Regions from separate parts of the Exiguobacterium sp. R-39 genome, predicted to be linked through region 2. Evidence: a T-box and tRNA genes for the amino acid it is inferred to sense, from the RefSeq annotation. Region 2 holds a T-box; the other holds one or more tRNA genes.

Region 1 (15,373 bases), 280 kb from region 2:
TATTACCGGCCTGACGAATCTCATCCATGACTTTTTTCAAGCGGTCTTCGAACTCACCACGGTATTTTGTACCGGCGACGAGTGTTCCCATATCGAGAACCATGACGCGTTTATTCCGTAACGTCTCCGGCACTTCATTGTTAATGATTTGTTGGGCAAGACCTTCGACGACGGCTGTTTTACCAACACCCGGCTCTCCGATCAAGACCGGATTGTTTTTTGTCCGACGGCTTAAGACTTCAATGACACGTTGGATTTCTTTCGCACGGCCGATCACTGGATCAAGACGTGTTTCCCGTGCCTGTTGTGTCAAGTCGCGTGCGAGACCGTCAAGCGTCGGTGTTGCGACACCAGATCCTGCTTGCGACGCATTGGCTGTCGTTTCACTGTTACCAAGCAGTTGAAGCACCTGCTGACGGGCTTTAGAGAGGCTGATGCCAAGGTTGTTTAAGACACGTGCTGCGACGCCTTCTCCTTCACGGATCAGACCGAGTAAGAGATGCTCTGTACCGACATACGAATGACCGAGTTTACGGGCCTCATCCATCGACAGCTCGATGACTTTTTTCGCGCGTGGTGTATAGTGAATCGTCGTCGCACCGTCTTGGCCGCGACCGATTAAAGCTTCAACTTCCATTTGAATCTTATCTGAACTGAGTCCGAGTGCTGTTAAGGCTTTCGCCGCAATCCCGTCTCCTTCACGTACAAGTCCGAGTAAAATGTGTTCTGTCCCGATATTATGGTGACCAAGACGTACCGCTTCTTCTTGAGCAAGTGCGAGTACGCGTTGAGCACGTTCTGTGAATCGTCCAAACATCATTACGCAAAACCTCCTTGTGTGTGATCCCTGTTTGTCTGTTCGGTTAACATCTGACGAATGATACTCGCTCGTTCGATGTCCCGTTCTCTTGATGTTAATTGTTTCCCGAAATGCTTTTGTAGAAAACCTGTTTGTAGCGATACAAGTAAATGATGGAATAAGTTTGGCGGAAGTTCCACGGCCAAACCGAGGCTATCGGCTAACCGGACATCGGATAAACGCTCCGTTGCTTCCCGTGCCGTAATTAATCGGGCCGATTGCAAAATTCCGGATGACCGGTAAAGCCGGTCTTCTAGTTCTTCTTGATACGTCTCCAATAATCCTTTTCTTGCCGCTTGTTCTGCCTCAATTAATGCTTCAACAGCAAATTGATAATCCGTAATCAGCATATCCTCACTCGCACCAAGTGTCCGTTGATTCGATAATTGGAACATTCGACCGGAAGCATCGCTTCCTTCGCCGTAACGCCCGCGAATCGCAAAACCGAGCTGCCGCAGGTGTTTAATATACCCTTGGATTTGATTGGTCAGGACGAGTCCCGGTAAATGCAACATCACCGAGGCCCGTAGGCCTGTGCCGACGTTACTCGGACAAGTCGTCAAATAACCGAGCGTATCATCAAAAGCTATCTTGAAGCGTTCACTGATTAAACGATCGACCTGCTTTGCCACCCGAAAAGCTTCTTCTAACTGCAAACCCGGTAACAGGGTTTGAATACGAAAATGATCTTCTTCATTCACCATGACACTGATCTGTTCATCTTCACTGATAAAAAGTCCGGTTCGTGGGTGTGTCGCAAGGGCAGGACTGATCAAATGTTTTTCTACTAAAGCAGTTCGCGTTAAGGCATCAACTTGATCGACCCGCCCGAATTGAAATCCTTTTAGTCCGGATAATTGACGTTCTGTTTCGTTGATTAACGCATTTGCCTGTTCTTCTGTCATTCTTGTCGAAAAAGGATAATGGGCTACATTACGCGCTAAGCGAATTCGTGTCGAAACGACGATATCATCGTAAGGTGCCTGTTGATCCATCTTTTGACTAAGAGGTTGCGTCAATAGTTCTTCAAACATGGCGCAAATCCTCCTCCACATTTACAATCTGCTGTTTAATGAGTTCTGCTTCTTCATAGTCTTCCGATAAAATCTTACGGTTCAACTGTTCTTTGAGTCGACTCAACTGTTGTGCCAATCTTTTTTCGACCGACTCTTCTTCAGGACGTGAACCATAATGTTTCGTATGACCGTGTTGAAACTGACGAATCATCCCATCTACTTCTTCTTTGAAAAACGAATAGCATGTTGCACAACCAACTTTTCGCAAATGTAAAAGTTGTTGGCGTGTCATCCCACATGAAGGACAAGCGGTTTCTTGATAGGCTTTTGCCAGTTCTTTTACACAAACTGAACAAAGAACTTGTTCTGTTCCCTCTTGATCTTGTGGGAGTTTGACACGGACGACAGCTTCTCGTTCACCACACCGCTGACAACGCATACACATTCCTCCCGTGTCACAGTCGCTTAATGGTTTGCAGGACGGTCTGCATCAAATGAGCCCGCATCCGGCGTTGATCCTCAAGTGCCATTGGTAGACTTTCCTTTTGCAACAACGATTGAATCAAAATCGCTTCTCGCCGTGTCAACAGCTGCTCGTTTACTAAACGAATCAGATAATCTTCTGCAGCTTGTTCGGTTAAATCGTTTCCAACCCATTGGCTGACTTCATCTAACAGATCATGACTATCTAAAATGACAATCTTTTGAATGCGGATATACCCACCGCCACCACGTTTACTTTCAACAAAATAACCCTTTTCAACCGTAAAACGGGTGTTGATGACATAATTGATTTGTGAGGGTACACAATCAAAACGTTCTGCAATTTCCTGGCGTTTGATTTCAATTTTTTTCTCATCATGTAAAATCTGCTTTAAATAGGCTTCGATGATATCTGTGATGTTTTGCATGGGCACCACCTCTCTGACCATCTTTGACTATTGTTTGATTTAATAGTAATCATCTTAAAAGTGAAATGCAACCATTTAGGCTTTTCATTTGGCATACACAAAAAGACCGACCTGCAAAATGCAGATCGGTCCTTCACTTGCCTGGCAACGTCCTATCCTCACAGGGGGAAGCCCCCAACTACTTTCGGCGTTCAAGTGCTTAACTTCCGTGTTCGGCATGGGAACGGGTGTGACCACTTGGCTATCGTCACCAGACGACGGGCTCGCGCCCTCAAAACTGAAGTCATCAACAATCATCTGCTAGAACAAGGCCTCGACCGATTAGTATCACTCAGCTCCGCATGTCGCCATGCTTCCACCCGTGACCTATCTACCTCATCGTCTCTGAGGGGTCTTTCTTGATTACTCAAAGGGAAATCTCATCTTGGAGGGGGCTTCATGCTTAGATGCTTTCAGCATTTATCCCGTCCGCACGTAGCTACCCAGCGATGCTCCTGGCGGAACAACTGGTACACCAGCGGTGCGTCCATCCCGGTCCTCTCGTACTAAGGACAGCTCTCCTCAAATTTCCTGCGCCCACGACGGATAGGGACCGAACTGTCTCACGACGTTCTGAACCCAGCTCGCGTACCGCTTTAATGGGCGAACAGCCCAACCCTTGGGACCTACTCCAGCCCCAGGATGCGATGAGCCGACATCGAGGTGCCAAACCTCCCCGTCGATGTGGACTCTTGGGGGAGATCAGCCTGTTATCCCCAGGGTAGCTTTTATCCGTTGAGCGATGGCCCTTCCATGCGGAACCACCGGATCACTAAGCCCGACTTTCGTCCCTGCTCGACTTGTAGGTCTCGCAGTCAAGCTCCCTTCTGCCTTTGCGCTCTACGAATGATTTCCAACCATTCTGAGGGAACCTTTGGGCGCCTCCGTTACTGTTTAGGAGGCGACCGCCCCAGTCAAACTACCCGCCTGACACGGTCCTCCAGCCGGATGACGGCTGCGAGTTAGAGACTCTATGCATGAAGGGCGGTATCCCAAGGGTGACTCCTCCGAAGCTGGCGCTCCGGTCTCGACGTCTCCCGCCTATCCTGTACATCATGCACAAAGCCTCAATATCAGGCTGTAGTAAAGCTCCATGGGGTCTTTCCGTCCTGTCGCGGGTAACCTGCATCTTCACAGGTACTATGATTTCACCGGGTCTCTCGTTGAGACAGTGCCCAAATCGTTACGCCTTTCGTGCGGGTCGGAACTTACCCGACAAGGAATTTCGCTACCTTAGGACCGTTATAGTTACGGCCGCCGTTTACTGGGGCTTCGGTTCAAAGCTTCGCTTGCGCTAACCCATCCCCTTAACCTTCCAGCACCGGGCAGGCGTCAGCCCCTATACGTCATCTTGCGATTTAGCAGAGACCTGTGTTTTTGCTAAACAGTCGTTTGGGCCTATTCACTGCGGCTCTACTCATGTAGAGCGTCCCTTCTCCCGAAGTTACGGGACCATTTTGCCGAGTTCCTTAACGAGAGTTATCCCGCGCGTCTTAGAATTCTCATCCCGCCTACCTGTGTCGGTTTACGGTACTGGCACCTTCCACCTCACTAGAGGCTTTTCTTGGCAGTGTGAAATCGTGACCTTCGTCCCTACGGGACTCCGCATCGTTCCTCGACTTTGGTGCCTGACGGATTTGCCAATCAGACGGTCTCGAAACTTACACATGCACTTCCATCCGCATGCGTCACTATCCTCCTGCGTCCCCCCATTGTTCAAACGGTGGATCGGTGGTACAGGAATATCAACCTGTTATCCATCGCCTACGCCTTTCGGCCTCGGCTTAGGTCCAGACTAACCCTGAGCGGACGAGCCTTCCTCAGGAAACCTTGGGCTTTCGACGGAGGGGATTCTCACCCCTCTTTTCGCTACTCACACCGGCATTCTCACTTCCAAACGCTCCACTGCTCCTTACGGTACAGCTTCACAGCGGTTTGGAACGCTCCCCTACCATTCCTTACGGAATCCGCAGCTTCGGTGGTATGTTTAGCCCCGTTACATTTTCGGCGCGGCGCCACTCGACTAGTGAGCTATTACGCACTCTTTGAATGGTGGCTGCTTCTAAGCCAACATCCTAGCTGTCTAGGCAGCGCCACATCCTTTTCCACTTAACATACACTTTGGGACCTTAGCTGGCGGTCTGGGCTGTTTCCCTCTTGACTACGGATCTTATCACTCGCAGTCTGACTCCCGAGTATAAGTTGCCGGCATTCGGAGTTTAACTGAATTCGGTAACCCTGTGGGGGCCCCTAGTCCAATCAGTGCTCTACCTCCGGAACTCTCAACCTCGAGGCTAGCCCTAAAGCTATTTCGGGGAGAACCAGCTATCTCCAGGTTCGATTGGCATTTCACCGCTACCCACACCTCATCCCCGCACTTTTCAACGTGCGTGGGTTCGGACCTCCAGTCAGTGTTACCTGACCTTCATCCTGGACATGGGTAGATCACCTGGTTTCGGGTCTACGACAACGCACTATGGCGCCCTATTCAGACTCGCTTTCGCTACGGCTCCGCCTCATCAGCTTAACCTCGCGCGCTATCGTAACTCGCCGGTTCATTCTACAAAAGGCACGCCATCACCCATTAACGGGCTCTGACTACTTGTAGGCATACGGTTTCAGGATCTATTTCACTCCCCTTCCGGGGTGCTTTTCACCTTTCCCTCACGGTACTGGTTCACTATCGGTCACTAGGGAGTATTTAGCCTTGGGAGATGGTCCTCCCGGATTCCGACGGGGTTTCACGTGTCCCGCCGTACTCAGGATCCACTCTGGAGGGAAAACAGTTTCAGCTACAGGGCTGTCACCTTCTTCGGCCGGCCTTTCCAGGTCGTTCGCCTACTGTCTTCCTTTTTGACTCCGTATAGAGTGTCCTACAACCCCGGAGAGCATGCTCTCCGGTTTGGGCTGTTCCCGTTTCGCTCGCCGCTACTCAGGGAATCGCATTTGCTTTCTCTTCCTCCGGGTACTTAGATGTTTCAGTTCCCCGGGTCTGCCTCACGCTACACTATGTATTCATGTAACATGTCCCATCCCATTACGGATGGTGGGTTCCCCCATTCGGAAATCCTCGGATCAAAGCATACTTACTGCTCCCCGAAGCATATCGCTGTTCGTCGCGTCCTTCATCGGCTCCTAGTGCCAAGGCATCCACCGTACGCCCTTCATACCTTGATCTAGCATTTTGGTATTCTAAGAACACACGTCTAATGACATGGTTATAAAAATTTGATGTCTTGTTGATGTCTTCAGTTTTCAAGGTGCGAGTGTCTCTTGCGAGACGGAGAGACGAGCTCTCAAAACTGAACGATGGGCATGTCCCGTAAGGGACGTTTTCCTTAGAAAGGAGGTGATCCAGCCGCACCTTCCGATACGGCTACCTTGTTACGACTTCACCCCAATCATCTACCCCACCTTCGACGGCTGGCTCCTTGCGGTTACCTCACCGGCTTCGGGTGTTGCAAACTCTCGTGGTGTGACGGGCGGTGTGTACAAGACCCGGGAACGTATTCACCGCAGTATGCTGACCTGCGATTACTAGCGATTCCGACTTCATGCAGGCGAGTTGCAGCCTGCAATCCGAACTGGGAACGGCTTTCTGGGATTGGCTCCACCTCGCGGTCTCGCTGCCCTTTGTACCGTCCATTGTAGCACGTGTGTAGCCCAACTCATAAGGGGCATGATGATTTGACGTCATCCCCACCTTCCTCCGGTTTGTCACCGGCAGTCTCCCTAGAGTGCCCAACTAAATGCTGGCAACTAAGGATAGGGGTTGCGCTCGTTGCGGGACTTAACCCAACATCTCACGACACGAGCTGACGACAACCATGCACCACCTGTCACCCTTGTCCCCGAAGGGAAAACTTGATCTCTCAAGCGGTCAAGGGGATGTCAAGAGTTGGTAAGGTTCTTCGCGTTGCTTCGAATTAAACCACATGCTCCACCGCTTGTGCGGGTCCCCGTCAATTCCTTTGAGTTTCAGCCTTGCGGCCGTACTCCCCAGGCGGAGTGCTTAATGCGTTAGCTTCAGCACTGAGGGGCGGAAACCCCCCAACACCTAGCACTCATCGTTTACGGCGTGGACTACCAGGGTATCTAATCCTGTTTGCTCCCCACGCTTTCGCGCCTCAGCGTCAGTTACAGACCAAAGAGTCGCCTTCGCCACTGGTGTTCCTCCACATCTCTACGCATTTCACCGCTACACATGGAATTCCACTCTTCTCTTCTGTACTCAAGCCTTCCAGTTTCCAATGACCCTCCCCGGTTGAGCCGGGGGCTTTCACATCAGACTTAAAAGGCCGCCTGCGCGCGCTTTACGCCCAATAATTCCGGACAACGCTTGCCACCTACGTATTACCGCGGCTGCTGGCACGTAGTTAGCCGTGGCTTTCTCGCAAGGTACCGTCAAGGTACGAGCATTACCTCTCGTACTTGTTCTTCCCTTACAACAGAGTTTTACGATCCGAAAACCTTCATCACTCACGCGGCGTTGCTCCATCAGACTTTCGTCCATTGTGGAAGATTCCCTACTGCTGCCTCCCGTAGGAGTCTGGGCCGTGTCTCAGTCCCAGTGTGGCCGATCACCCTCTCAGGTCGGCTATGCATCGTCGCCTTGGTGGGCCATTACCCCACCAACTAGCTAATGCACCGCAAGGCCATCCCAAGGTGACGCCGGAGCGCCTTTCATCATCAGACCATGCGGTCTGAAGAACTATTCGGTATTAGCTCCGATTTCTCGGAGTTATCCCAATCCTTGGGGCAGGTTCCTTACGTGTTACTCACCCGTCCGCCGCTCATTCCCTTCACTTCCCTCCGAAGAGTTCCGTGAGCTTCCTGCGCTCGACTTGCATGTATTAGGCACGCCGCCAGCGTTCGTCCTGAGCCAGGATCAAACTCTCCATAAAGTGTTTGACTTGCTCGTTGTGTGACCGAAGTCACGTTGACGAAGCTTGCGCTTCATTCATTGTTTGTATCCGAAGATACGTTTTTTGCCTCATCGTTCAGTTTTCAAAGTTCGTCATAAAAATGGTGGAGCCTAGCGGGATCGAACCGCTGACCTCCTGCGTGCAAGGCAGGCGCTCTCCCAGCTGAGCTAAGGCCCCATTAAGGGATTAAATTGAAGATGGTCGGGAAGACAGGATTCGAACCTGCGACCCCTTGGTCCCAAACCAAGTGCTCTACCAAGCTGAGCTACTTCCCGAAAAGTGCACCCTGAGAGATTCGAACTCCCGACCCCTTGATTCGTAGTCAAGTACTCTATCCAGCTGAGCTAAGGGTGCGGGGTAATTAATCAAACAGTGAAATTTAAATGGTACCGAGGGCCGGAATCGAACCGGCACGGGGAAACCCCCGCAGGATTTTAAGTCCTGTGCGTCTACCAGTTCCGCCACCCCGGCAGGGTGTTAAAAGGTAGCATCTACACTTTTTCAAGGTCGATGATGATATTTAAGGTGAAAATGGTGCCGGCAACAGGAGTCGAACCCGCGACCTACTGATTACAAGTCAGTTGCTCTACCAGCTGAGCTACACCGGCAAGTGTAATAAAAAATGGTGGAGGATGACGGGATCGAACCGCCGACCCTCTGCTTGTAAGGCAGATGCTCTCCCAGCTGAGCTAATCCTCCATATGTATCGCCTGGCAGCGTCCTATCCTCACAGGGGGAAGCCCCCAACTACTTTCGGCGTTCAAGTGCTTAACTTCCGTGTTCGGCATGGGAACGGGTGTGACCACTTGGCTATCGCCACCAGACATCTATGATCTTAACATTATGTTTCCATAACGTCAAGCACTTTTTTGAAAGGCTCGTGCCCTCAAAACTGAAGTCATCAACAAATCATCTGCTAGAACAAGGCCTCGACCGATTAGTATCACTCAGCTCCGCATGTCGCCATGCTTCCACCCGTGACCTATCTACCTCATCGTCTCTGAGGGGTCTTTCTTGATTACTCAAAGGGAAATCTCATCTTGGAGGGGGCTTCATGCTTAGATGCTTTCAGCATTTATCCCGTCCGCACGTAGCTACCCAGCGATGCTCCTGGCGGAACAACTGGTACACCAGCGGTGCGTCCATCCCGGTCCTCTCGTACTAAGGACAGCTCTCCTCAAATTTCCTGCGCCCACGACGGATAGGGACCGAACTGTCTCACGACGTTCTGAACCCAGCTCGCGTACCGCTTTAATGGGCGAACAGCCCAACCCTTGGGACCTACTCCAGCCCCAGGATGCGATGAGCCGACATCGAGGTGCCAAACCTCCCCGTCGATGTGGACTCTTGGGGGAGATCAGCCTGTTATCCCCAGGGTAGCTTTTATCCGTTGAGCGATGGCCCTTCCATGCGGAACCACCGGATCACTAAGCCCGACTTTCGTCCCTGCTCGACTTGTAGGTCTCGCAGTCAAGCTCCCTTCTGCCTTTGCGCTCTACGAATGATTTCCAACCATTCTGAGGGAACCTTTGGGCGCCTCCGTTACTGTTTAGGAGGCGACCGCCCCAGTCAAACTACCCGCCTGACACGGTCCTCCAGCCGGATGACGGCTGCGAGTTAGAGACTCTATGCATGAAGGGCGGTATCCCAAGGGTGACTCCTCCGAAGCTGGCGCTCCGGTCTCGACGTCTCCCGCCTATCCTGTACATCATGCACAAAGCCTCAATATCAGGCTGTAGTAAAGCTCCATGGGGTCTTTCCGTCCTGTCGCGGGTAACCTGCATCTTCACAGGTACTATGATTTCACCGGGTCTCTCGTTGAGACAGTGCCCAAATCGTTACGCCTTTCGTGCGGGTCGGAACTTACCCGACAAGGAATTTCGCTACCTTAGGACCGTTATAGTTACGGCCGCCGTTTACTGGGGCTTCGGTTCAAAGCTTCGCTTGCGCTAACCCATCCCCTTAACCTTCCAGCACCGGGCAGGCGTCAGCCCCTATACGTCATCTTGCGATTTAGCAGAGACCTGTGTTTTTGCTAAACAGTCGTTTGGGCCTATTCACTGCGGCTCTACTCATGTAGAGCGTCCCTTCTCCCGAAGTTACGGGACCATTTTGCCGAGTTCCTTAACGAGAGTTATCCCGCGCGTCTTAGAATTCTCATCCCGCCTACCTGTGTCGGTTTACGGTACTGGCACCTTCCACCTCACTAGAGGCTTTTCTTGGCAGTGTGAAATCGTGACCTTCGTCCCTACGGGACTCCGCATCGTTCCTCGACTTTGGTGCCTGACGGATTTGCCAATCAGACGGTCTCGAAACTTACACATGCACTTCCATCCGCATGCGTCACTATCCTCCTGCGTCCCCCCATTGTTCAAACGGTGGATCGGTGGTACAGGAATATCAACCTGTTATCCATCGCCTACGCCTTTCGGCCTCGGCTTAGGTCCAGACTAACCCTGAGCGGACGAGCCTTCCTCAGGAAACCTTGGGCTTTCGACGGAGGGGATTCTCACCCCTCTTTTCGCTACTCACACCGGCATTCTCACTTCCAAACGCTCCACTGCTCCTTACGGTACAGCTTCACAGCGGTTTGGAACGCTCCCCTACCATTCCTTACGGAATCCGCAGCTTCGGTGGTATGTTTAGCCCCATTACATTTTCGGCGCGGCGCCACTCGACTAGTGAGCTATTACGCACTCTTTGAATGGTGGCTGCTTCTAAGCCAACATCCTAGCTGTCTAGGCAGCGCCACATCCTTTTCCACTTAACATACACTTTGGGACCTTAGCTGGCGGTCTGGGCTGTTTCCCTCTTGACTACGGATCTTATCACTCGCAGTCTGACTCCCGAGTATAAGTTGCCGGCATTCGGAGTTTAACTGAATTCGGTAACCCTGTGGGGGCCCCTAGTCCAATCAGTGCTCTACCTCCGGAACTCTCAACCTCGAGGCTAGCCCTAAAGCTATTTCGGGGAGAACCAGCTATCTCCAGGTTCGATTGGCATTTCACCGCTACCCACACCTCATCCCCGCACTTTTCAACGTGCGTGGGTTCGGACCTCCAGTCAGTGTTACCTGACCTTCATCCTGGACATGGGTAGATCACCTGGTTTCGGGTCTACGACAACGCACTATGGCGCCCTATTCAGACTCGCTTTCGCTACGGCTCCGCCTCATCAGCTTAACCTCGCGCGCTATCGTAACTCGCCGGTTCATTCTACAAAAGGCACGCCATCACCCATTAACGGGCTCTGACTACTTGTAGGCATACGGTTTCAGGATCTATTTCACTCCCCTTCCGGGGTGCTTTTCACCTTTCCCTCACGGTACTGGTTCACTATCGGTCACTAGGGAGTATTTAGCCTTGGGAGATGGTCCTCCCGGATTCCGACGGGGTTTCACGTGTCCCGCCGTACTCAGGATCCACTCTGGAGGGAAAACAGTTTCAGCTACAGGGCTGTCACCTTCTTCGGCCGGCCTTTCCAGGTCGTTCGCCTACTGTCTTCCTTTTTGACTCCGTATAGAGTGTCCTACAACCCCGGAGAGCATGCTCTCCGGTTTGGGCTGTTCCCGTTTCGCTCGCCGCTACTCAGGGAATCGCATTTGCTTTCTCTTCCTCCGGGTACTTAGATGTTTCAGTTCCCCGGGTCTGCCTCACGCTACACTATGTATTCATGTAACATGTCCCATCCCATTACGGATGGTGGGTTCCCCCATTCGGAAATCCTCGGATCAAAGCATACTTACTGCTCCCCGAAGCATATCGCTGTTCGTCGCGTCCTTCATCGGCTCCTAGTGCCAAGGCATCCACCGTACGCCCTTCATACCTTGATCTAGCATTTTGGTATTCTAAGAACACACGTCTAATGACATGGTTATAAAAATTTGATGTCTTGTTGATGTCTTCAGTTTTCAAGGTGCGAGTGTCTCTTGCGAGACGGAGAGACGAGCTCTCAAAACTGAACGATGGGCATGTCCCGTAAGGGACGTTTTCCTTAGAAAGGAGGTGATCCAGCCGCACCTTCCGATACGGCTACCTTGTTACGACTTCACCCCAATCATCTACCCCACCTTCGACGGCTGGCTCCTTGCGGTTACCTCACCGGCTTCGGGTGTTGCAAACTCTCGTGGTGTGACGGGCGGTGTGTACAAGACCCGGGAACGTATTCACCGCAGTATGCTGACCTGCGATTACTAGCGATTCCGACTTCATGCAGGCGAGTTGCAGCCTGCAATCCGAACTGGGAACGGCTTTCTGGGATTGGCTCCACCTCGCGGTCTCGCTGCCCTTTGTACCGTCCATTGTAGCACGTGTGTAGCCCAACTCATAAGGGGCATGATGATTTGACGTCATCCCCACCTTCCTCCGGTTTGTCACCGGCAGTCTCCCTAGAGTGCCCAACTAAATGCTGGCAACTAAGGATAGGGGTTGCGCTCGTTGCGGGACTTAACCCAACATCTCACGACACGAGCTGACGACAACCATGCACCACCTGTCACCCTTGTCCCCGAAGGGAAAACTTGATCTCTCAAGCGGTCAAGGGGATGTCAAGAGTTGGTAAGGTTCTTCGCGTTGCTTCGAATTAAACCACATGCTCCACCGCTTGTGCGGGTCCCCGTCAATTCCTTTGAGTTTCAGCCTTGCGGCCGTACTCCCCAGGCGGAGTGCTTAATGCGTTAGCTTCAGCACTGAGGGGCGGAAACCCCCCAACACCTAGCACTCATCGTTTACGGCGTGGACTACCAGGGTATCTAATCCTGTTTGCTCCCCACGCTTTCGCGCCTCAGCGTCAGTTACAGACCAAAGAGTCGCCTTCGCCACTGGTGTTCCTCCACATCTCTACGCATTTCACCGCTACACATGGAATTCCACTCTTCTCTTCTGTACTCAAGCCTTCCAGTTTCCAATGACCCTCCCCGGTTGAGCCGGGGGCTTTCACATCAGACTTAAAAGGCCGCCTGCGCGCGCTTTACGCCCAATAATTCCGGACAACGCTTGCCACCTACGTATTACCGCGGCTGCTGGCACGTAGTTAGCCGTGGCTTTCTCGCAAGGTACCGTCAAGGTACGAGCATTACCTCTCGTACTTGTTCTTCCCTTACAACAGAGTTTTACGATCCGAAAACCTTCATCACTCACGCGGCGTTGCTCCATCAGACTTTCGTCCATTGTGGAAGATTCCCTACTGCTGCCTCCCGTAGGAGTCTGGGCCGTGTCTCAGTCCCAGTGTGGCCGATCACCCTCTCAGGTCGGCTATGCATCGTCGCCTTGGTGGGCCATTACCCCACCAACTAGCTAATGCACCGCAAGGCCATCCCAAGGTGACGCCGGAGCGCCTTTCATCATCAGACCATGCGGTCTGAAGAACTATTCGGTATTAGCTCCGATTTCTCGGAGTTATCCCAATCCTTGGGGCAGGTTCCTTACGTGTTACTCACCCGTCCGCCGCTCATTCCCTTCACTTCCCTCCGAAGAGTTCCGTGAGCTTCCTGCGCTCGACTTGCATGTATTAGGCACGCCGCCAGCGTTCGTCCTGAGCCAGGATCAAACTCTCCATAAAGTGTTTGACTTGCTCGTTGTGTGACCGAAGTCACGTTGACGAAGCTTGCGCTTCATTCATTGTTTGTATCCGAAGATACGTTTTTTGCCTCATCGTTCAGTTTTCAAAGTTCGTCGTGTCGTTTTCAGCGACTTTATTATCTTACCAAGTCATCGACACGATTGTCAATAACTTTTCTGATATTTTTTTCGGTGTGTCACAACCATTTGCGGCACAAGAAGTAATATACCATGGGGTTTTTATTTGTACAAGTGTTTTATTAGAAAAACATTCAAAAAATTATTATTCCCGTTTCGACATCAGAATATGCTTACTTTTACTTTGAAATGTTCCGTATTAACAAATAAGAAAACCCCCCACTTTCTTCTATAAAGAAGCGGAGAGTCCGATTTTGGTTAGTTTTGTTGGTGACGCATTGTCGGGAAGAGCAAGACATCACGAATCGAAGGAGCGTTTGTCAACAACATGACGAGTCGATCGATCCCGATACCAAGTCCTCCTGTTGGTGGCATACCGTACTCAAGGGCTTCAATGAAGTCATTATCCATTTCATGCGCTTCGTCGTTCCCGGCTTCTTTTTCAACAAGCTGTGCTTCAAAACGTTCACGTTGATCGATTGGATCATTCAATTCCGTAAAGGCATTGGCATGTTCCCGACGAACGATGAACAATTCGAAACGATCCGTGAAACGAGGGTCTTCCGGATTTTTCTTCGCAAGTGGTGAAATTTCAACCGGATGACCGTAGACGAATGTCGGCTGAACCAATGATTCTTCAATTTTCTGTTCGAAGAATTCATTAAGGATGTGTCCTGTCGTCATATGGGCTTGGACTTCCACACCATGCTCGTGTGCGAGTTCATGGGCACGCTCTTTTGAAATCTCTTCAAAGAAATCAACACCTGTGGCTTCTTTGACAAGATCCGCCATATGGGCACGTTTCCATCCGACAGACAAGTCGATTACATCTTCACCGTAAGTCACTTGTGTTGTTCCAAGGACTTCCTGTGCCACATGGGCAATCAGGTTTTCCGTCAAATTCATGATGTCGTTGTAATCCGCGTAGGCTTCATATAACTCAATCATCGTAAACTCAGGGTTATGGCGTGTCGAGATTCCTTCATTCCGGAAGACGCGACCGATTTCATAGACTTTTTCAAGTCCGCCGACAATCAAACGCTTGAGATGCAACTCAATCGCAATCCGCATGTATAGTGTCATATCAAGTGCATTGTGATGCGTAATGAACGGACGAGCTGACGCACCACCCGCAATCGTATGCAACATCGGTGTTTCAACTTCCAAGTATCCGAGGCTGTCGAGATACTGACGAATCCCGCGAATGACTTTACTGCGTGCGATGAACGTCTCACGCGATTCTGTATTCGTGATTAAATCGAGGTAACGCTGACGATAACGCTGTTCAACATCTTTTAGTCCGTGATATTTATCCGGAAGCGGACGTAGTGCTTTTGTCAGTAACGTAAACGACGTGACGTGAACCGATAGTTCGCCGACATTCGTTTTGAACACGTATCCGCTGATTCCAACGATGTCACCTAAATCACATGTTTTATAGATTTCGTACGCTTCTTCGCCAACATCGTCCTTACGTACATACAATTGGATTTGACCGTTTACGTCCTGGACGTTCGTAAAACCGACTTTCCCTTTACGGCGTGTCGTCATGACGCGACCCGCGATCGAGACGTCCGGCTTCAGTTCTGCCAATTCTTCTTTTTCGTGTTCGCCGTAAGCGGCACGAATACTTGTCGTATCTGTCGTACGTTCAAAACGGGCACCAAACGGATCGAGTCCTTGTTCACGCATGGCGTTCATCTTACCGAGACGCACCTGCATTTGATCGTTCATTTCCATGTCCTGACTCACTGTCTTCACTCCTTTTATAATGGTTCACGATGGTTTTTACTTCTTCGATGAAAAAGCTGCCGGTATGACCGACAGCTCTTAGCAAAACCGATTCGCTCATCTTCAATGGCATTAGCGTACCATAAAACGGGTTAGCCCGACTATACTTTACCTGTTACACATGTACTGCATTCGT
Region 2 (15,373 bases):
GGTCGCTTTAAAGGAAATCACGAACCGCTTTGATTTCAAAGGATCAAAAAGCGACATGAAACTCGAGAAAGAAGATTTGATTCTGATTTCAGATGATAATTTTAAACTCGATCAAGTCAAAGATGTCCTGACAGCGAAACTCATCAAGCGCGAAGTCCCGACGAAAAACCTGCAATACGAAAAAGTCGAGCAGGCAGCCGGAAACACGGTCCGTCAACGCGTCATTCTCAAAAGCGGCATCGATCGTGATGATGCTAAAAAAATCAACAATGCCGTCAAGGAATCCAAACTCAAAGTCAAAACTCAGATTCAAGACGATCAAATCCGTGTCACAGGCAAATCGCGCGATGACTTGCAACAAGTCATGCAAATCGTCCGCGAATTACCATTATCGGTCGACGTCCAGTTCCTCAATTTCCGTTAAGTACAAAAAAACCCCTTATTCCGATTGGAGAAAGGGGTTTTTTTCATGCTTATTGCGCTGTATATCCACCATCAAGGATAACGCTTGCCCTTCATATTAATACCGGCTTAACCACTGGATTGACAGGAAATGAGATTGTTGAAGCCATCATGCATCTTGTCCCTTATACCGGTTTCCCGCGTGTCCTCAATGCACTCGAAGTTGCAAAAGTGGTCTTTGCCGAGCGCGGTGTCACGGTCGACCCGGCTTAATCAAAAATAGGATGAGCCGCATGAAACCCGGGGTATACTCTTAGTACAAGGGAGCGATGCCAGATGCAGTATGCACTCATCACGGATTTGCACAGTTCACTATCCGATACACGTGCTGTGTTGACAGATATTCAACAGACGGCTCCGCAAGCCGTTGTCTTTTCGCTTGGGGATGTCCATGAGTGTCACATCGGAAAAAAGCGGGCCAAACGGTATACGTTTGAAGAAATCGAACAAATCGTGACGCTTGATCCGGATTTTTTGAAATTGCTTTTTTTTGAGACATTGCTTGGAAACCAGGAAGAACGCTTGTTTTCATTGATTCCAGCAGGGATATCCAGTTATCTCGATCAGCTGCGCATGTCGGAACGGACAAAACAAATCACGTCCGCTTTGTTCATTCATGGTGACCAATTGAAATGGAGCTATGATCTGACGCCCGATACATCCGCTTATCCCGACCGACTCTTATTTTTTGGACACAGTCATGTGCACGGACTATTCAAAGAGGGCAAACGTCTAGCGATTCATCATGATATCCCGATTTCCATCAAACGTGGCCGTTACGCCATCAACGTCGGACCGGTTCTGGTCGAACGCGAATGGTTACTATACGATACGACTGCCGAAACCATCACCTTTCATCAAGTCAAATGAATACCTGACATGAAAAATCCCCCGCTTCATTTACAGTTCGTGAATGAAGCGGGGGATTTTGTCGTCATCTCTTTTACAGAAAACGCACGAGTGAAGCGCGAACTAAATCGACTTGTGTAAATTCTGTTTTATCGGCGAACTGATTCACGACACGGCGGACTTCCCCTTGACGACGGACGAAGCTAGTCGGTACCGGTGTTTTCCGAACGAGTTGCTCATACAATGTCGTCAACTGATGATCATCGATGACCGTAGTCATTTGATCGAGGAATAACAGCACATGAAGGCGGTTCAAATAATCCCATGGCTTGTCTTCCGAACGAAATTCATTGCGTGCCAACCATTTTTTTAGACCGATGGCATCAATTTGATTCAATGTCTCTTTCGTACGAGGTGCTTTCCATAACGCCAATAACTCACCGAGTTTTTTGCGTGTCTGTTTTTTTTCCATGAAGAACTCGAAGTTACTTTTCGTATCGAGTGCGTCACCGCTGATCGGAGCAATTTGATCGGCTCCTGGTGCTGTCACGAAATCTAAGATGAAATCGACTGATTCACCCGGAAGCCACGTGGCAACCTTTCCGTGAAAGTCAGCAATAAAAGCGATGGATGCAGCCAAGTCTTCCTGATTCATTTGTGTAGATGCGTGCTGTAACCGTTCCATTGTCTCTTTGTTCATATGATAACCCCATCTTTAATTGATTTATCTTACATTTCTTCAGGAGCGCCGACACCAAGCAGGCGTAATCCTTCCGTCAATACAATCGTAACCGATTTTACGAGCGCGAGGCGAGATTGTTTTTCCGCATCGTCTTCGAGGACACGAACCTGTCCGTAATATTTGTTGAAACTTTGAGCTAAATCGAGGACATAACGGCTGATGATCGATGGTTCGCGACGTGTAAACGCCCGGTCAATCACTGCCGAGAACTGGTTCAGCATCGACACGACACCCCATGAATAGTCATCTGCGCTACCCGCAAAAGCTGATCCATCGTATTCGCCTTTACGTAACAATGAATTTGCCCGTGCATTTGTATATTGGACGTATGGACCGGTTTCCCCTTCAAATTTCAACATTTGTTCGAGATCAAATTCAATGTTGTTCATGCGCTCATTTTTTAAATCGTGGAAAATGACAGCACCGACACCGACTTCGCGTGCCGTCTGTTCGGCATTGGCAAGGTTCGGATTTTTCTCGGCGATATTTTGTTTCGCGACATTGATTGCATCTTGAAGCACTTCTTCAAGAAGGACAATCCGTCCTTTACGCGTCGACATCTTTTTCCCGTCTTTCATAATCAGACCAAACGGGACATGGTGCATACCGTCGACATTTTCAAAGCCAAGTTTCTTCAGAACAGCAAACAGCTGTTTAAAGTGGAGGGCCTGTTCACCACCGACAACGTAAAAGGCCTGCTCGAAACCGTATGTCTCAAGACGATAGACGGCAGCAGCCAAATCACGTGTTGCATACAATGTCGCCCCGTCTTTTTTCTTAATCAAGGCAGGAGGCATTCCTTCTGCTTCGAGGTCGACGACCATTGCGCCTTCCGACTCGACGAGCAACTCTTTTTCTTCCAATAAGTCGATGACATGCTGCATCTTATCATTATAGAAGGCTTCGCCGTTCAAACTGTCGAAGCTGACACCAAGCATTTCATAGACACGGTTGAACTCGACGAGCGAAACTTCACGGAACCACGTCCAAAGTGCTGTTGCTTGTTCGTCACCCTGTTCAAGTTTCTTGAACCAAGCACGACCTTCATCTTCAAGAGCCGGATTTTCTTCCGCTTCTTCGTGGAAACGCACGTACAGTTTGAGCAATTCTTTGATCGGTTCAGCCCGGACGTCTTCTTCCTTGCCCCACATATTGTAGGCGACCATCAATTTCCCGAACTGTGTTCCCCAGTCTCCGAGGTGATTGATGCCGACGACATCATATCCTTTTTTTCGTGAAATCTGGTTCAGCGCATTTCCGATGACTGTCGAACGTAAATGTCCCATCGAGAACGGCTTTGCGATGTTCGGTGATGAAAAGTCAGTCACAATTGTTTTGCCGTTCGCTTCGCTTGATCCGTAAGCTTGTTGTTCTTCTAAAACACGTTTAATGATTTCACGCGAAACAACTTCCCGGTTTAAGAAGACGTTCACGTACGGTCCAGCTGCCTGCACGTTCGAGAACAGTGAATTATCGATTTTCTCAGCCAGTTCCGTTGCAATCATCATCGGTGCTTTACGGAATGCTTTTGCGAGTTGGAAACATGGGAATGCCAGATCGCCGTGATCCTCATGTTTTGGTTGTTCAATCAACTGTTCGATCTCTTCTTGTGACAATGCATCACCAATCACATCATGTAATACTTGGGCATATTGTTGCTTGTAACTCATTTTGTTTCCTCCAAACAGTTTATTTTTTCCAATAAAAAACGCCCTTTGCGCAACACGCAAAGAGACGGAATGACCGCGGTACCACTCTTCTTGGTGTCGACGGTACGACACCCACTTTAACGGGGATAACGGGGTTCCCCCGGCTAGGCCTGATCACATGGATTCGGATAGCATCTCGGAAGTGCGTTTCACGATGGTCTAATCTGTTCAGGCTTTCACCGATCCCTGATTCGCTGGTCGATTAAATCATATCGCTACTTTCTTCGTCATCGATTGTTTGATATCTTTCACATTATACGCAATTCACTGCATTCTCTCAACCTTATTTTTTTGTAAATCCCTTATCATAATTTCCACAAAACGGGTATAAGTAGGGAAGGACTGTTAAAGGAGGGAGACGCATCATGGTCTACTATCAAAAAGTCGCACGAAACAGTTGGCTTGTCTTGTGTCTCGTTGCTAGTCTGCTTACCTTCATTTTACTTACACATCCTACACTCATCGACTTTCCGCTCTCATTTGGCAATGCCACTTATCTTCTAGCACTCATCATCTTGTTCCAGTTCGATAATGTTCGTCGTGGAGGCATTTACTATACGTTTCAGGAAGGGATCATTTTATTCATCTTTCTTAATTACGGATTATGGCCATCCATTCTTCTCAGCCAAATCGGCATCTTCGTCTTTCAGTTTTTTTCTCATAAAAAAGAAATTCGCCGTCAACGTTTTTTATATTTATATCCGATCAATGCTCTGTTTGATTTAGTTTATCTTGCCTCTCCGTCACTCGTCTATTTAGTACTCGGCGGACCGATTGGAACTGACTTTACTTACTCGAGAGCACTCCTTCCGCTTCTCGGATATTTAACGACCGTCATGATCGTTTCCTACCTCCAATGCCGGTTCGTCAACCGCATCTTATATTTGAAATATGATTGGGTGCGCCTTGTCCGTCTGCAGACACTTGTCTACGGTATCAGTATCTTAAGTGCTCTGCTCGGAATCTGGTTTTATGATGAGAACCCGCTCATCGCCGCTTCCGTCTCGACGCTGATCTTATTTTTATTCAAACGATTGCTCCAACAGCATGGGGAAACAATCGAAGCGAATGAAAAAGCCAAACGGTTTGATGACGCCAAAGAACATCTGCTGATTTCCCAGTTCGAACAAGAAACGATTGACTCCTTATTACGCGACTTGCCGTATCTGATTGATTTTTCGGAAGGTTGGATATCAATTCAGCAACAGCGTAAGCAAACCATTTACAATATCCGGACGAAAACAATCATCGATGTCCTGCCTTTATTCCATTCCCTGAAGGCCGAGCAGCTGCAAACACCAATCATCCATGGTCTTCGGTGCGATTGGGGGACGGACATTAAAATTGACTTACCCGTTGACCGTCATTCGATGATTGCGATTCCATCCATCACAAACGAAGATGTCGATGTATCGATCATCCTATTTCATCAAACCGCGGATGCCTATGATGCGACAAGTGCGGACGAGATTTCGCGTTTGTTACGTATTTTTTGTCGGGTGTTGCACCGTTCACGGGAAACATACCAACTGTACGCCGAGAGCCGGACTGATGCTTTGACGGAGCTCGCCAACAGTCGTGCCTTTTACGAGGAAGGGGCACAGCAATTTGCCTCTGACCGTTATCCCTTGTCGATCATCTTATTTGATATCGATCACTTCAAACATGTTAACGATACGTATGGACATAAGGTCGGTGACCTTGTTCTGCGTGAACTCGGTCGCAGGATCCGGGCCGTGCAACAGAAAAAGCAGAACGTCTTCGCGGCTCGATACGGCGGAGAAGAATTTGTCCTGTTACTCAGTCAATCTCCACAGAAACAAGCAATCGATTTCGCCGAAGAAATCCGGCATGCCGTCCTCGACCGGCCGTTCGTCGTCGATAGACATCGCTTATCCATCACCATCAGTCTTGGCGTCGATACCGTCGAATTTCCATCGGAACGATCGTTCGAAGAATCGCTCCGGCAAGCGGATCATGCTCTCTATGTCGGTGGCAAACATAACGGTCGGAATTGTACTGCCCATTACGCTAACCTTTGAAAGGTCGTGACTATCTTGTCAATTACTGAAATTGAACGAACGATTTCGACTCTAGCCTCGCCTCGAACAATCCGGATTTATCGTCCGACCGAACTACCTGTCGACGAAGCGCTCCCAGTCATTTATATGCATGACGGTCAAAATGTCTTCAGTGGTGAGACCGCTTCGTTCGGAAAAGGCTGGGAAGTCCATCATGCACTCCATACTGTTCAGTTGCATGCGATGATCGTCGCCATCGACAGTCCGGATGATGGAATGGACCGCTACGATGAGTATGCCCCTTGGACGGACGAAGCCCTTTTAATGCGCACGGCCTATCCGTCTCATCGCAAGACGATTGGCGGCAACGGAAAGCAATACATGCACTGGATCGTTCATGAACTAAAACCGTATATTGACTCGCAGTATGCGACGATTCCAACGGATACGACGATGATCGGCAGTTCGATGGGGGGTGTCATTTCATTGTATGGCTTGTTCGCTTATCCGGAAATCTTCACACGTGTCGCTGCTTTATCAACGGCCGGTTGGGCGAATTTTTCTTCTTTACTGGAATTCATTGAGCGCAGTCCACGTTTATCCGAGCACCAGCGTTGTTATATGGATGTTGGTACGAAAGAAACGAGCGGACCGATGACGGAAAATGACTATCTTCATACAAACGAGGTTCTTGCGAAAGCCGTTCAAAAAAAAGTCCAACAAGCGACTTACGAAATCATTCCCGGTGCGATCCATCACGAGACCGAATGGGCAAAACGGATGCCAGAAATCCTTCGTTTCTTATTTCCATCCTAAAAAAGCAGGCCGACGAAATCCCGGATTCGGATTTTGTCAGCCTGCTTTTATTCATCCATGATTACTTTACCAGTTCTTCCATTTGTTCTTTTACATAACGGTTGCGTGGGTGTTCCCGGCATTCGTCTGAACAAGAACGCATCACTTTCGGTTCACATTCTTCACAGCAGAAGTGTTGACGATTACATTCCGGATTTGCACAGTTCACGTATCGTGTTTCGTCTTTTCCACAGTAATAACAAGTCGAGACAACCGTTGGATTGACTTCGTTAACAGGTACTTGAATGCGTTCATCGAACACATACAATTCCCCTTCCCAGTCTTCTCCACGTGTCGCTTCATCTTTCCCATACATGACGACGCCGCCTTTTAAGTGGAAGATGTCGTCGCTGTTTTGACGTTTACGGAAATATGCCGTGAATTTTTCACAACGGACACCGCCCGTACAATACGTCAGAACTTTTTTCCCTTCAAACAAGTGTTCATTTTCATCGAGCCATTGCGGAAATTCACGTGAGGCATCGACATCGACCTTGACGGCATTTTTAAAATGACCGAGATCGTATTCGTAGTTGTTCCGGACATCCAGAATGACGACATCTTCATTTTGCATCATATTTTTCCACTCCGCCGGTTCAAGATACGCCGCATGTTCTTCCGGCACGTTGAATTCATCTTCAAAGCGCCATGTGACCAGTTCGCTTTTATAACGAACGAAAATTTTCTTGAAGGCATGTTCGTCGACCTCATCGATTTTGAACTCGATGTCACTAAACCGTGGATCGGCAAGCAGGTCCTGCATGTATTGATCGGTTTGTTCGACTGTTCCAGACAGTGTGCCATTGATTCCTTCTGGTGCAATCAGGATTCTTCCTTTGATGCCAAGCTCTTTGCAATAGGCAAGATGCTCTTTTGTTAATTGTTCCGCATTGTCGATCGGAACATACTTATAAAATAATAGTACGCGATAAGGTTTCATAATCCTCATTGGCCCCCATGTCAGTTTTTTGCAGTAAAACGAACGTTGGCGAACGAAGCGTCATAGCTATTAGCTAGCTGGGAACGCCTGCAAAACGCACCCATTTAAGTATAATACCAACTTCATTTGAATTGTACAATTGGCAGTTCAGCGGACAGCACGATAAAGTTTTTCCTTTCTGACGGGGAAAGAGTTAAAATAGAAGTTAGCAGTTTATTTTGTAAGGAGGATTCCGAATGCTCCAAACCGTCCGTCAGTGGATTGAACAAATGATTACGTTTCTCCAGGATCTTCCGGGTGGTGCATCGACCGGATTGATTGCTCCTTTTCTGGAATCACTTTTTCCGTTCCTCCCGCTTGTTCTTATCATTTCCGCCAATGCAGCGACTTATGGCTTTTGGATGGGTGTACTCGTCTCTTGGGTCGGTAGTATGCTCGGTTCTCTTGTCGTCTTTGCCTGTATCCGTTATTTATTTCGCCGCCCTGTCACGAGGTGGCTTGAACAACATAAAGCCGCCCAGCAGTGGATTGAACGGGTTCGCCATATGAGTCCGATTTCGCTTGGTTTTTTCTTTTCACTTCCGTTCATGCCGGCCTTTATCATTACAGCGATTTCTGCAATGATTCAACTGTCACTTCGGACGTATTTGATTGCCGCTGGAGCGGGTCGACTGATCGTCGTCATCATCTTCTCGTTAATCGGTAAAGAATGGTCAACATTTTTGGAACGACCGATCCGTCTTGTTTTTCTGTTTCTGATTTTACTCGCCATCTGGGGAGTCAGTCGTGGCGTCGAAGAAATCATCAAACGGCGCGCCCTCGCACGACGTTCGAAGTCACTACGTGATCTTGAACAGGAAATCGGGGACAATAACAAATGATATAACCAACTGTCGGCACATCCTCCATCAGGGTGTGTCTTTTAATTATGCGGATTTCAACGTTTTTTATTCATTTCCCTTTATTTTTCCAGGCAGGACTTTTGAATCATTTTTTCATATTAATATGTTTTTAAAATAACGTTCACATTTTGTCCAACATTGAAAACGCTTACAATAAAATGGTAAGACCAATATTAATATAATATCTCGAATTCCCCCTTCTAAATTAGGATAGATTTTCCAAAGGAACTGTCTCTATAATGAATTTAAATTCATTTTCAAAGGAGGCGTCTCATGCACCAGGTATCTGAAACAGCGAAGACGGAAACGACACGCTCTGCCCAGACAATCGTCGAAAGTGCATCGTTTAAACAATTGATGCGCGAAAAAAATGCATTCATCTTACCGGCCATTGTATTTTGTCTCATTTTTTATTTTACGCTTCCCATCATGACCAGCTATTTTACCTTCTTGAATCGGCCATTACTTGGTGATATCACAGGGGCTTGGTTATTTGCTTTCCTGCAGTTCATCATGACGTGGACGTTTTGTACGCTTTATAACAAAAAAGCACGTTCGTTTGATCGATTGGTCGAACAGATCAAGGAGGAATCACGATGAACTATACCGCTGTCGCCCTATTCGCTGCGATTGTCGGGTTAACACTCGTCATTACATATTTCGCTGCCCGTAAAACAAAGACGGCGAATGATTTTTATACTGCGGACGGTGGCTTGACCGGTGCTCAAAACGGTATCGCCATTGCCGGTGACTATATGTCTGCGGCTTCCTTCCTCGGAATTGCCGGAATGATCGCCCTGGCCGGATTCGACGGATTTTTTTATTCGATCGGTTTTCTCGTTGCCTATCTTGTTGTTCTCTATCTCGTTGCCGAACCGTTGCGCAACTTAGGAAAATACACGATGGCTGATATGATTGCTGCCCGTTTTAATGCCTCGAAAGTTCGGGGTGTCGCAGCGATGAACTCGATTGTTATTTCCATTTTCTACATGATTGCGCAATTGGTCGGAGCCGGTGCTTTGATTGAGTTGTTACTCGGAATTCCATATACGACAAGTGTCATCATCGTCGGTATTCTGATGACTGTGTACGTTGTGTTTGGCGGGATGACGGCCACCTCATGGGTGCAAATCATCAAAGCGATTTTGTTGATGGCCGGTACAGCCGTCATTTCCTTCATGGTATTTGCTAAATTCGACTTCTCGATCATGAAGATGTTCTCGGAAGTGAAACAAGCCACACCGCTCGGTGACTCCTTCTTGAATCCCGGTAATAAGTTTAAGTTACCGCTCGATACGATTTCCTTAAACTTGGCACTTGTTCTCGGAACAGCCGGCTTGCCGCATATCTTAATCCGCTTCTTTACAGTTAAAGATGCACCGACTGCCCGGAAATCCGTTGTTTATGCGACCTGGATCATCGGTGCGTTTTATATCTTAACGATTTTCCTCGGCTTTGGAGCCGCTGCCTTCGTTGGAGCAGATGACATCATCGCTGCGAATGCAGCCGGAAACATGGCCGCCCCTCTCCTTGCGCAGGCGCTTGGTGGAGACTTACTGTTCGCCTTCGTTGCGGCTGTTGCTTTTGCGACCATCCTTGCCGTAGTTGCCGGACTGGTTTTATCGGCTGCTTCCGCCTTTGCCCATGATTTTTACAGTCATATTCTGCGTAAAGGACAAGCAACGGAAAAAGAACAAATGACGGCTGCGCGCCTCGCTTCCATTGCCGTCGCACTCGTTTCGATGGTACTGGCGTTATTTGCACAATCAATGAACGTCGCTTTCCTTGTTTCACTGGCCTTTGCAGTGGCAGCCAGTGCCAATTTGCCCGTCATTTTGCTGACGATTTTCTGGCGCCGTTTCAATACTGGCGGAGCTGTCACAGGTATGGTCGTCGGTCTTTTCTCTTCACTGCTTCTCGTCGCGCTCAGTCCTAATATCTGGGCAGTTGACGGTTCAGCCTTATTCGTCGGGGAAGCATTATTCCCACTGTCGAATCCGGGAATTGTTTCGATTCCACTTGGTTTTCTAGGTGCGATTATCGGAACACTTGTTACGAAATCGGACGAAGTGGCCGGTAACTTCGAACGTATTCTTGTCAAAGCCAATACCGGTATTGATGCAGCAACTGAAGTTGCTGCATCAAAAGAATAATCCCCTTAACGGCTCCTTCAACCCCCTTGAAGGAGCCGTTCCCTTTTACATTTTACGAACGGATTGCCATACTAACCGTATGATGTAATGTGAAAGGAATGTCTTACATGGAATTTTATTATTTTTTACCACTCGGCTTTTTCATTGGTATCATCTCTGGTTTCTTTGGAATCGGCGGCGGCATCATCTTAACACCGCTTTTACTGATTCTCGGCTTCTCCCCAAGCGTCGCTATCGCGACGAGTTTAATGTTGACGCTCGGTTCAACCGTATCCGGTACCCTATCACACCTCCGCCTGAAAAATGTGGTCTGGCGTGACAGCCTGGTCGTCGGTTTAGTCGGTATCATCGGTTCTACCATCGCGACTCCGATCGTTCTCCGATTAGAGGCAGTGAACGGTGCCCATCTCGTCATCTCGGTTGTGTATATCGGTTTATTATTATACTTTGCCAATAAGTTTTTACGTCCAAAGTCCTCGTCAGGTGCACAAACCGGTTGGAAAAACCGGTATCTGGCACTTGGTTTCATTGGGCTGTTCGCAGGATTCATCTCGTCCTTGCTTGGTGTCAGCGGTGGTTTCATCATTACACCACTACTCGTCGGTATCGCCGGATATGAATTGAAACGGGCAGTCGGAACGAGTATTGCTTCGGCCCTACTGATCGTCTTGTCCGGCCTCGTCAACTATACGGTCGCAAGTACAGATGTCGATCTCCTCGTCGGGGTCATGCTAATCATCGGAGCATTACTTGGTGCTCCAATCGGCGCGAAACAGTTGGCTCATTTCGACAGTCCTTTCGTCAAAAAATATCTCGGTATTTTTTATCTGACAGTTGCAACAAGCGTCCTTCTTGAAGTCCTTCATTTCAATACGGCTTCACTGATTGTCTTGATTGCCCTCAGTCTTGTTTTCTTACTGACACTCGTCGTCTACAGTCGTAAACGCTCTGTCCGACGCTGATTCTCCCTATAATTTCGCCTCCCGACCGTTCCCCGGCAGATCCGGATAACGGTCGGGAGGTCTTTTTTGTGCCTGGTTTTCATATTCATCCGTTCTTTATATTTTGTTAAAACTTACAACTTATCGGAAAACTCTTTGTTCTTATGCACAACCAAAGATATACTTACTTCAACAGTATTTTATATAGAGAAAGAAGGTCTGATTTTTATGTTGGAAGCGACGTATCATTCCCTTGAGGACTTAGCGGAAGCGATTGGTGTCGCACTGAGTGCTCCAATTACCATCGAGGATCGTAATCACCGATTGCTTGCTTATAGTACACACACTGCCGATACGGACCCGGCCCGGATTGCAACGATTATCGGGCGACGCGTCCCTGAATCGGTCATTGATCAACTGTGGAAAGACGAAGTCATTCAGAATCTTGCGGCACAAAATGAACCGTTGATCATTTCAGCCCGTACAGGTGTCGGTTTGAATGACCGTGTCGCGATTGCGATCAAGCAAGATACAGAAATTTTAGGGTACATTTGGTCAATCGCCCGCAGCATCCCCTTTTCAGAAACCGAGTTATCCGACTTAAAAAAAGGAGCTTTGCTGGCTCAACGGCAGTTACTCGCCATCGATATGCAAAAGAAACGCCAAGAAGAAAAATCCGAACAATTCTTTTTTGAATTACTTCACGAAGACATGTCCGAGTCGGAAATTTTAAAGACCTTCTCTAAACTACACATTGCTCCACCCGGAATCAGTCGCCTGATGGTGATCCGGTTTTCAGAAGCCATCACACCGCGACTTGCTGATCGGTTACGTTATTTGCTGACTATCCAACAAACCGTCCGACCGCTTTTGTACGCGTACGATGAAACCGATTTTATTTTGTGGATCAGCACAAATGATAAAGATGCCCACCACGAACGATTACAATTTGATGCCTTCATTCAATCTTTCCGACAAATGCTTGCCGAACGATTTAATTACACGAAATTCATCTCTGCCAGCAGTGAAGTATTTACCGGCGTTCAGTCGATTCCGGAACGTTACGAAGAAACGGGGATCGTTCTCCGGTTAAAAGATGCATTTCCGTTTGAGTTAAATACCGTCACACGATATGAGCGTCTTGGTTTATTCCAGCTGTTACCGATTTTTTCCGAACGTCTGCGCAGAAGGACCGTTCGTTTAGAAGAGATTGAGCGATTACGCGCCTATGACGGGAAACATGCCGCTTCGTTATGTGAGACGTTGGAGTGGTTCCTTCATTATGACGGAAACGTCAAACAGGTCGCTTCCCACCTGCATGTCCACCCGAATACGATTTTGTATCGGATGCGAAGAATCGAGGAAGAAGCCGGTATCCGGATGGAGTCGCTTCCGGAACGTGCCCTTCTTTACCTGTATTTAAAAGCAGACCGTTATCCTTTGTGATTTTTCACAAAGGATTGCTTGTATTTTTGAAATCGCCGATAAAGTAGAACGCTTTCATTTCTCGTATACTGAAGGAGAAGTGACACACTGTTTGTTTATTCGCGAAAGGGGATCGCATTTATGATCATCGGAGTATTAAAGGAAATTAAAAACAATGAAAATCGTGTCGCGTTAACGCCTGCTGGGGTAGCGGCTTTAACGGGTCAAGGACATACGGTCATCGTCGAAACAACTGCTGGTATGGGGAGCGGCTTTACAAACGAAGAATACACGCAAGCAGGGGCACAAATCATCGAGACAGCGGCTGAAGTTTGGGCTACTGCCGAGCTGGCATTGAAAGTTAAGGAACCGGTTGCTTCGGAATATCAATACTTCCGTCCGGAACTCACATTGTTCACATACCTTCATCTGGCTGCAGAACCTGAGTTGACACGTGCACTCGTCGATTCAAAAATTACAGCAATCGCATACGAAACGGTCGAAAAAAACCGGACGTTACCACTCTTAACACCGATGAGCGAAGTGGCCGGTCGGATGGCGTCACAAATCGGTGCTCAGTTTCTTGAAAAACCGCACGGTGGTATGGGCATCCTGCTTGCAGGTGTTCCTGGTGTCCGTCGCGGTAAAGTAACGGTCATCGGCGGTGGAGTCGTTGGAACAAACGCAGCAAAACTTGCCGTTGGTCTCGGTGCAGATGTCACCATCATCGATGTCAGTCCGGAACGTCTCCGTCAACTCGATGACATTTTCGGTAATTCAATCAACACGCTGATTTCAAATCCGTATACGATTGCAGAAGCTGTCGCTGAAAGCGATCTTGTTGTCGGTGCCGTCTTGATTCCTGGAGCAAAGGCGCCGAAACTCGTCACAGCTGAAATGGTCGAACGCATGAAACCGGGTTCTGTCATCGTTGACGTTGCGATTGACCAAGGCGGAATCTTCGAAACAGTTGACCGGATTTCGACACACGATGATCCGACGTATGAAAAGTTCGGTGTTGTTCACTACGCTGTCGCTAACATGCCGGGTGCGGTTCCACGCACATCAACACTCGCTTTGACGAATGCAACGCTTCCTTATGTATTGGAACTCGCAAACAAAGGAACACACCGTGCACTCGCCGAAAACGTCTCGCTTGAAAAAGGTCTGAATGTCGCGCAAGGATTTGTCACGTACGAAGCTGTCGCCCGCGATCTCGGATATACGTACAAATCGGTTGAAGACGTTCTTCACTTACACGCTTAAGTCCATTCTATATGACCGGAAACAGTCCGTTGCTCCGTGCAACGGACTGTTTCTTGTCTTCCATTTCCCTTATGATGAACACATAACACGATATAAGGTGGTTTTAACATGGTACATACGCTACACGCACAATCAAACGAGATCACGATTCCATTTGCGGAAGTCGATTTGTTACATCATTTAACAGTTGAATTCGAACCAACGCTGTTTCAGCAAAAAATTGAGCGACTTCGGCAGCTAGCACCGAACCATCCCCTCCCAGGAATTGCAGAAGCCTATGCGTTGTTTCATGAGCAAAATTTTTCAGCTGCCCGTCGGCAACTGGAGCAGACACGTGCTAAAACCGGCGATCATGTCCGGGCTCACTTGCTGCTCGGCTTGATGAGTGAAGTCGAACAATTTCAACACGAAGCGGAACAGCATTTTTTGGCCGCTTTGTCGCTTTTTCCGGATGAACCGAGTGTCCACCGGCATTTGGCCGTCCATTATTATGACCGGGAATTTTATGGTGAGGCCGCTTCCCATGCTCTTCAGTACTTAAAAAAGATTGGTCCTGGCGGAGAAGGTACCTTGATGACCATCGATATGATGCAAGCCATGCCGGGTCATGACGACTATGTGCTCGAATCCTTGTATGCGATGCTGCTCGAGATTCCGGATCACCGTCACGATATGATGTTCCATGCAATCGCTGCCAACAATGCGGAAATGCGTTATGACCTGTTCTGTAAGACACTGGACGGCGAACCGGATGAAGACACCGTCTTCCAGCTCGATTCCATGCTTTCCTTGATGATTGAACACAGCATGTGGGCAGCCGTTTATGATCAATCAGAGGAACGGATGTATCAGACTGTTTTCAAGACCATCTGCCGCGATTTGACGTATCGCCATGCTGGAATCCGGTCCATTCCGCTCTACCTGTCGATCCGGAGCCGTTATTTCGTCCGTCGTCTGTTGCACCGTCCGTAATTTACAAGGCAAAGGCGACAAGAGCTCCAATCGTCAGCGGAATCAACAGGTTATCGGTATCCCGGTAAGACACTGCCTCAATCAAAGCTGCGATATTCGCCAGTAAAAAGCCGTAACTGACAGCGAGCCAGGTCGG

Evidence for each region. A T-box is a leader RNA that pairs with one kind of tRNA and senses whether it is charged. The one in region 2 lies ahead of argS (arginine--tRNA ligase), so its partner is inferred to be a tRNA-Arg.
Region 1: it has a tRNA-Arg gene. The T-box ahead of argS (arginine--tRNA ligase) is inferred to sense a tRNA for this amino acid. The anticodon was not compared.

Annotation. Positions count from the first base shown of each region.
Region 1 is NZ_CP187965.1:80,012-95,384, reverse strand. Features, by position in the region: gene clpC (ATP-dependent protease ATP-binding subunit ClpC) at 1-820, opposite strand, end outside; gene ACP26N_RS00530 (protein arginine kinase) at 820-1,893, opposite strand; gene ACP26N_RS00525 (hypothetical protein) at 1,886-2,314, opposite strand; gene ACP26N_RS00520 (CtsR family transcriptional regulator) at 2,331-2,786, opposite strand; rRNA gene rrf (5S ribosomal RNA) at 2,926-3,041, opposite strand; rRNA gene ACP26N_RS00510 (23S ribosomal RNA) at 3,088-6,002, opposite strand; rRNA gene ACP26N_RS00505 (16S ribosomal RNA) at 6,168-7,729, opposite strand; tRNA gene ACP26N_RS00500 (tRNA-Ala) at 7,852-7,927, opposite strand; tRNA gene ACP26N_RS00495 (tRNA-Pro) at 7,949-8,025, opposite strand; tRNA gene ACP26N_RS00490 (tRNA-Arg) at 8,031-8,104, opposite strand; tRNA gene ACP26N_RS00485 (tRNA-Leu) at 8,135-8,221, opposite strand; tRNA gene ACP26N_RS00480 (tRNA-Thr) at 8,283-8,358, opposite strand; tRNA gene ACP26N_RS00475 (tRNA-Val) at 8,374-8,449, opposite strand; rRNA gene rrf (5S ribosomal RNA) at 8,459-8,574, opposite strand; rRNA gene ACP26N_RS00465 (23S ribosomal RNA) at 8,668-11,582, opposite strand; rRNA gene ACP26N_RS00460 (16S ribosomal RNA) at 11,748-13,309, opposite strand; gene lysS (lysine--tRNA ligase) at 13,705-15,186, opposite strand; gene dusB (tRNA dihydrouridine synthase DusB) at 15,353-15,373, opposite strand, start outside.
Region 2 is NZ_CP187965.1:2,890,384-2,905,756, forward strand. Features, by position in the region: gene ACP26N_RS15095 (YajQ family cyclic di-GMP-binding protein) at 1-424, shown strand, start outside; partial or broken gene ACP26N_RS15100 (carboxymuconolactone decarboxylase family protein) at 508-675, shown strand; gene ACP26N_RS15105 (metallophosphoesterase family protein) at 739-1,332, shown strand; gene ACP26N_RS15110 (hypothetical protein) at 1,406-2,011, opposite strand; gene argS (arginine--tRNA ligase) at 2,041-3,723, opposite strand; T-box leader at 3,781-4,002, opposite strand; gene ACP26N_RS15120 (GGDEF domain-containing protein) at 4,128-5,804, shown strand; gene ACP26N_RS15125 (alpha/beta hydrolase) at 5,811-6,599, shown strand; gene ACP26N_RS15130 (rhodanese-related sulfurtransferase) at 6,661-7,578, opposite strand; gene ACP26N_RS15135 (TVP38/TMEM64 family protein) at 7,815-8,459, shown strand; gene ACP26N_RS15140 (DUF485 domain-containing protein) at 8,754-9,080, shown strand; gene ACP26N_RS15145 (solute symporter family protein) at 9,077-10,633, shown strand; gene ACP26N_RS15150 (sulfite exporter TauE/SafE family protein) at 10,741-11,595, shown strand; gene ACP26N_RS15155 (PucR family transcriptional regulator) at 11,803-13,020, shown strand; gene ald (alanine dehydrogenase) at 13,141-14,265, shown strand; gene ACP26N_RS15165 (tetratricopeptide repeat protein) at 14,374-15,237, shown strand; gene ACP26N_RS15170 (diacylglycerol/polyprenol kinase family protein) at 15,239-15,373, opposite strand, start outside.